Regions from separate parts of the Cellulosimicrobium sp. NPDC055967 genome, predicted to be linked through region 3. Evidence: riboswitches for the same ligand, from Rfam matches in the RefSeq annotation. Region 3 holds a riboswitch; each other region holds the start of a gene.

Evidence for each region. A riboswitch is a leader RNA that binds a small molecule or an ion and turns the genes downstream of it on or off. The one in region 3 is predicted to bind S-adenosylmethionine.
Region 1: another riboswitch for S-adenosylmethionine. It lies ahead of ACFC2L_RS14665 (hypothetical protein); the one in region 3 lies ahead of ACFC2L_RS02340 (aminotransferase class V-fold PLP-dependent enzyme).
Region 2: another riboswitch for S-adenosylmethionine. It lies ahead of ACFC2L_RS05845 (methylenetetrahydrofolate reductase); the one in region 3 lies ahead of ACFC2L_RS02340 (aminotransferase class V-fold PLP-dependent enzyme).

Annotation. Positions count from the first base shown of each region.
Region 1 is NZ_JBHJYJ010000011.1:78,244-80,498, forward strand. Features, by position in the region: gene ACFC2L_RS14660 (hypothetical protein) at 1-548, shown strand, start outside; SAM riboswitch class IV at 560-675, shown strand; gene ACFC2L_RS14665 (hypothetical protein) at 742-1,347, shown strand; gene ACFC2L_RS14670 (NERD domain-containing protein) at 1,344-2,255, shown strand, end outside.
Region 2 is NZ_JBHJYJ010000003.1:226,925-229,179, reverse strand. Features, by position in the region: gene ACFC2L_RS05860 (cation acetate symporter) at 1-144, shown strand, start outside; gene ACFC2L_RS05855 (hypothetical protein) at 214-477, opposite strand; gene ACFC2L_RS05850 (hypothetical protein) at 573-887, shown strand; SAM riboswitch class I at 989-1,091, shown strand; gene ACFC2L_RS05845 (methylenetetrahydrofolate reductase) at 1,255-2,250, shown strand.
Region 3 is NZ_JBHJYJ010000001.1:550,725-552,979, reverse strand. Features, by position in the region: gene ACFC2L_RS02345 (hypothetical protein) at 179-760, shown strand; SAM riboswitch class IV at 806-921, shown strand; gene ACFC2L_RS02340 (aminotransferase class V-fold PLP-dependent enzyme) at 957-2,255, shown strand, end outside.

The sequences.
Region 1 (2,255 bases), on a different contig from region 3:
TTCCGCCCACGCTGCGGGTGTGGGACGTCGTCCCGTACGCGGGCGAGGAGTTCTTCTGCGACGTGCCCGCCGGGTACGCGCGCTACTACGGGACGACTGTCAGCTACACGCAGACGTCGGGGTTCTACTACGGGCGGCCGTCGTTCGTCCTCACCGGCCTTGCCGTGACGGCGATCGCCAACGCCGCCGAGCGCAGCGCCGCCCAGGCGCAGGCCCGAGAGCAGTGGCGTGAGCGCTGCGTCTCCCGGCTCGTCGTGAGCAACCACCGGCTGCTGGTCCAGGTGCATGGGCGATGGCTGTCGTTCGACTACTCCGCGATGACGGCGGTGTTCCCCGAACCCGGCGGGTGGGCCCTCGTCTGCCAGTTCTCCTCGACCGAGCCGCTCTTGCTCACCGGCGACCACGCCCCCTTCGCCGCGGTGATGACCCTGTACAGGACGCACGGTGAGCAGGCGCTGAGAGATCACCCCGGTCTGGAGCCGCTCCGGCCGGTGCACGGCCCGGCCAGCCCGGGGAGCGAGGTTGCGTCCGATCAGCGGGTGAGGTAGACATCTGCCCAGGTCACGAGTGACCGGCGAGACGCCCTCCGCGTGCCGGTCCGGCAACCGCGCCCCTCGCGCACGGTGCCCCAGGAGGAAGACCGGCCCTGGCCGAACGGTCAGGGAAGTGCGAGGTCGACGTCCGCCTCGGTGCGTTGCTGCGCGCCCGGGTGCCGTCGGCCCTGACCGAAGGGCTGCTCCGATGAACCCGACCCCGACCATGACCCTGTGGGTCCGTACCGACGACCCGTGCCAGCTGCTCGTGAGCGACGAGGGGCACCTCGTGTGCCCGGTCCACACCGGGCACCCGCGCCCGGTCCCGTCGCGCGGGTGCTCGTTCAACCCGTTCCTGCGTCTCTGCCACGTCTGCCTGAGCGAACGCGTCCAGATGACGAGCCGCTTCCACATCGAGCGGCGCGTGTGCGACGCGTGCCAGAAGATCGACGCCGCGATCGCCACGTCGCTCGGTGCCGAACCCCTGACCGGGATCACGCAGGACCACCAGACGCTGCGGCGCATGGAGGCCTACGTCACGCTCGTGTTCCCGACGCGGTGGCGGCGCGCGCGCGAGAGCGGCCTCGGCGTCGTCGAGCTCGACACGAACGCACCGTTCTGGGACAGGAAGCCCGACCGCCGGGTCGAGCCCCAGCCACCCATGACGGTGCGGCACTTTGCGCGACTCGACCACTGGCGCACCCGCGGTGGCGGCGGGCCGGACTCCGTGTCCCGCCGCGCCGCGTTCCTCGCGTGGGCACGGGCCGTGCACCCCGCGAGCCCCGTGGCCGTCGCAGCGGGTGAAATCCCGTGACGCGGGAGACCGCAGGTCGTCAGACCCGTGACGTCGTCGGCACGGTGCGGTACGAACGGCACATGCCGCTCGCGTTCCCGCCCGACCCGACGTTCCCCGACGACGGCGGCGCCGAGCGCGCCGTGTGGGACGCGCTGCGCGAACAGCTCCCCGACGACGTCGTGCTGTTCCACGGGGTGCACGTGCAGGAGGACGAGCAGGAGTACGAGATCGACGTCCTCGTCGCCTGGCCAGGGGTCGGGCTCGCCGCGATCGAGGTCAAGGGCGGGCACATCGACCGGGTCGACGGCACCTGGTTCCAGGGCAACGGTCCCCGGCGGCACCGCATCGACCCGGTGCGCCAGGTCCAGGGTGCTCGGCACGCGCTGCAGGCCCTGCTGCGCCGTCGCGACCTGTGGGCCGCAGAGGCGCGCACCGCGCACCTCGTGGCGTTCCCGCACCGGTACGTCCCGCGCGACTGGGAGACGGTCGACCTTCCGCGGGACATGCTCGTGGACCGCGGCGACCTGGAGCGGTCGGGCGGCGTCGCCGAGCGGGTGAAGCGCGCCGTCGAGCGGCACGGCCAGGGCCATGCCGGGCTCGCGGTCGACGACGTCCCCGCCCTCGTGGACTCGCTCGCCGGTGGCTTCCCCAGCCAGACGGAGCACCTGTCGCTCGCCCTGGAGCACGAGACGCGCCTGGAGCAGATGACCCGCGACCAGGCCCGCGTGCTCGACGCGCTCTCCGAGGTGCGCCGGATGAGGGTCGTCGGCGGCGCGGGGGCGGGCAAGACGTGGCTCGCGCTCGAGCAGGCGCGCCGGCGTGCGCGGGCGGGTGAGCGCGTCGCCCTGCTCTGCTACTCGCGGGGGCTCGGGCGCTACCTCGAACGCGTCACCCAGACGTGGCCGGCGCGCGACCGTCCCGCCTAC
Region 2 (2,255 bases), on a different contig from region 3:
CTGCTCGCCCAGCCCGCGGCGTGGACCATCCCGCTCGCGACCGCGACCGTCGTCGTCGTGTCGCTCCTCGACCGGCACGGCCCGCCCCTGCGCACCGACAGGTTCCTGCGGCGCCTGCACGTGCCGGAGCTCCGGCGTCGTTGACGACGGTGTGAAGCCTGAGATCTGTAGCGTGGAAAGCGTGAAATCTGTAGCGCAGGAGCCCTGACCTGGTCAGATCCAGCGCGCGCCGATCTCGTCGTGGAGCTGCTGGGTCTTCTGCACGCGCAGGACGCCGTCCTCGACCGCGGCCTCCAGGCCGACCTCCCGTGCGATCGCGACGATCGCGTCGCGCTGCTCCGGGTGGTCGTCGGCGTCGCCGCCGTCCCACAGCTCGAGCCACCGGTCGGTGGGGTCGTCGCTGCCGCAGTCGGCCCACACCCGGCAGATCCGGTCGAGCTCGTCCTGGGTCATCGGGCGGGTCGGGGTGGCGTACACGCGGGCTCCTCGGTTCGTCGCTGTCTGAGGCTGTCGGCTCACCGTAACCACTGCCGGCGGGCCAAGTACGCACCACGGAGGTATGGTCCGATCGCATGCAGCCGATGCCTTCCGCCGAGATGGTCTCGCTCATCTCCTTCCTCGCCGCTCTGCTGATCTTCTTCAGCATCGACGTGCGGACCCGAGACACGCAGGATGACGCTCCCTGGCACAGCCACCTGTTCTCGTGGTCGTCGCGCCTGGGCGGGGTCTCGACGGCCCTGGCCCTCTCGCTGGGCTGGATCGATCTCTTCCTTCCGGACGAGGACAGCCCGATCCACGTCGCGTTCGTGGCGGTCCCCGGGACGCTGGGTGTCGTGTGCGCGATCGTCCTGGGCGTCGAGATGCTGTGGCAGCGAGATCGCACCTGAGCGAGCCTGGTGGCGCGGTCCGTCCGACACGGGGACCGATGTCGCCCGTCTCAGCAAGCGGTCACTCTCGACCGCATGTCGGATGGGTCGTAGGATCGTGCCAACCATCCAGAGCGGTCGAGAGTCCTGGCTCGACGACACCGCAGCAACCCGCCGACGGAAGCCTCCCGAGGACAAAGGTGCTAACGCCAGGGTCGATGGAGCGACTAATGGTCTCAGAGGCATCCTTCGCGCACCGTCCGGGCAGCACGTGCCCGACGGCGGTCGCGCACGCACGCACCCCGGGCGAGGCGACGTCGTGAGCGTCGCGGACGCCGTCGGGCAGGCCCACGGCGGGGCGGCACGGCCGACGGTCTCGTTCGAGCTCATGCCCCCGCGGCGCCCGGACGCGGCGCCCAAGTTCTGGGAGACGGCACGCCGTCTCGTCGCGACGCACCCCGACTTCGTGTCCGTGACGTACGGGGCGGCGGGCACCGACCGTGCGACGGCTCGCCAGGTCGTCGGGCGGCTGCTCCAGGGCACGCCCGTGCTGCCGATCGCGCACCTCACGTGCGTCGGGGCGTCGCGCGAGGACGTCGAGGAGGTCATCTCCGACTTCCTCGACGAGGGCGTGCGCAGCTTCCTCGCGCTGCGGGGCGACCCGCCGCGCGACCAGCCGGACTGGCAGCCGGCGCCCGACGGCGTGCGGTCGTCGACCGAGCTCGTCGCGCTCCTGCGCGAGGTCGAGGCATCGCGCTGCGCGGCCGACCCGGCCGCGGCGCTGCGCGGCGCGGCCCGGCCGCTGACGATCGCCGTCGCGACGTTCTGCGACGGCAACCCCGCCGCCGGCACGACGCGCACGCAGGAGGTGCGCCGCCTGTGGCAGAAGCAGCAGGCCGGCGCGAGCTTCGCGATCACGCAGCTCTTCTACGACGCGTCGTCGTACACCGACTTCGTCGCCGAGGCCCGCGCGGCCGGCGTGACGATCCCCATCCTCGCCGGGCTGCTGCCCACGACGGAGCCCGCGCGGCTCCGCCGCGTCGAGGAGCTCACGGGCGTGCGCGCGCCCCAGCACCTGCTGGACGCGCTCGACGCCCTGCCCGACCCGGAGGCGCAGCACGCCTACGGGATCGCGTACTCGGTCGACCTCGCGCAGCGCGTCCTCGACGCGGGTGCGCCCGGTCTGCACGTGTACACGTTCAACAAGCACCGCGCCGCTCTTGACCTGCTCGAGGGTGTCCGCCTCGGCGGCGGGTCGGCCGGGACGGGAGGCAGCGCCAGCGCTGCCGCCGCCCCGCTCGTCCCGGACCTGGCCAGCGGGCCGTGGGTCACCGGCACCTCCCTGCCCACGACGAGCGCCGCCACGCACGGCACGCCCGTCTGACCGGT
Region 3 (2,255 bases):
ACGTCACTCGGCCGCTCCGGATGGTTGGCACGGATCGTACGCCACGCGTCCGACGCGCGGAACGCCTGTCTCGGCGAGCGGCCCCGAGCGAGGTGCCCGACGTCGGACGGTCGCGCTAGCGTGGCAGCGCGCCCGGGCGGGGGTCCCGGGGGCAGGACGACGGGCAGGGGGGAACCGGATGCGGACCGGCCGGGGACGGGTTCTGGGTGCGGTCGTGGTGGCGGGCGTCGTCGCCGCGGGCGCCTGGCTCTGGGTGGCGACCGGCGACGAGGAGCCGCCGCCGCGCGTGGCGAGCGTCCGTCTCGCGGAGGACGACGTCCTCGACGCCCACGGGAGGGCGCGCATCGTCCTGGTCGAGCCGGACGTCGGCTCCGCGCCGCCGCCATCGCCCCGACCGGTGCCCGCCGACGTGGCGACCGGGGGCGAGCCGGTCGACCTCGCAGAGCTCGCCGTCGGTGGGTACGAGGGGTGGTGGAGCGGCGACGGCGACGGCGCAGCCTGCGACGCGTACGCCGACGCCCACCCCGAGGTGGTCCTGGTGAGCACGCGGTCGGGGGAGCCGGTCGAGGCGTTCGTGAACGGGACGAGGCTCCAGGGCGTCCCGTACGGCGCGCTCGGAGAACCCGCGGACTGGCCGCCCGACTCCGTCGTCGTGCTCGACGCGCGGACCGGCGAGGTGCTCGACGCGTTCGAGGTCGACGAGTCCGGCTGGCGCCTCGACCTGCCCGTGAGCTGTGTCCCGCCATCCGAGACGCCTTGACCACCGGTTGACACGCCCGGGCCGCCGCGCACATGCTGGGACGCAGGTCATGAGTGCCAGCGTGAAACCCCGGTTTGCTGGCCGGCAACCCTCCTCTCGCGGCGGGGTGCCCCGGGTGACGACCAGGCCGCACGCCGACCGGCGCGTGGCAAGCGCGGGGATCACCGTCCCCGGACCGCCCTCGGAGGACTGTGCCATGACCGCTCTCGCCGACGTCTCGTGTCCGACCGACCTCCCGACGGCGCCTGACCTCGCGGCGGTCGCCGGCGCGCCCGCGCTTCTGCCCGTCGTCGGCGCGGACACGCTCGTGCCGCTCGTCGACGGCCGCAGCGTCCCGTACGCGAACCTCGACGTCGCGGCGTCGGCCCCGGCGCTGCGCTCCGTCGCGGACCGCGTGACCGAGGTGCTGCCGCTCTACGCGAGCGTGCACCGCGGCGCCGGGTACCTGTCGCAGGTCTCGACCGCGCTCTACGAGGCGTCGCGCCGCGCGATCGGCGCGTTCGTCGGCGCGCGCGCCGACGACGTCACCGTCGTCACACGCAACACGACCGACTCGCTCAACCTGCTCGCGGGCTGCGTCCCGGCGAACGCGGACGGGACGCCCGGGCGCGTGCTCGTCCTCGACGTCGAGCACCACGCGAACCTGCTGCCGTGGCAGCGTGCTGGCGGCGCGACGGTCCTCGCCGGCGGCGCGTCCGTCGCGGAGACGTTGTCCGGCCTGCGCACCGAGCTCGCGCGCTTCCCGTACGCGCTCGTCGCCGTGACCGGTGCGTCGAACGTCACGGGCGAGTCGCTGCCCGTCGCGGACGTCGTGCGGGTCGCGCACGACGCCGGGGCGCGCGTCGTCCTCGACGGCGCCCAGCTCGTCCCGCACCGCGGGTTCTCCCTCGCGGACTCCGGGGTCGACTACGTCGCGTTCTCCGGCCACAAGACGTACGCGCCGTTCGGCGCGGGCGCGCTCGTGGGCCGCCGCGACTGGCTCGACGCGGGGACCCCCTACCTCGCCGGGGGCGGCGCGGTGCGGCAGGTCGCCGTCACCGGCACGCAGTGGCAGACGGCGCCCGCGCGCCACGAGGCCGGGTCGCCGAACGTCGTGGGCGCCGCCGCGCTCGCGGCCGCGTGCGACGCGCTCGCGGCGCTCGACCCGGCCGACCTCCACGCCCACGAGGCGACGCTCCGCGCCGCGCTCGTCGCGGGCCTCGAGGCGGTCCCGGGCGTGCGCGTCGTGCGGGTCTGGGAGGACGCCGTCGACCCGGTCGGCGTCGTCACGTTCTCCGTCGAGGGTCACGACCCGGGCCTCGTCGCCGCGTACCTCTCCGCCGAGCACGGCATCGGCGTGCGCGACGGTCGCTTCTGCGCCCACCCGCTGCTCGCACGCCTCGGGTACGACGCGGGCGCGATCCGCGCGTCCGTCGGCGTCGGGACGACGGGCGCGGACGTCGTCCGCCTCGTCGAGGCCGTGCGGTCGTACGTGGAACAGGGCCCGGCGACGCGC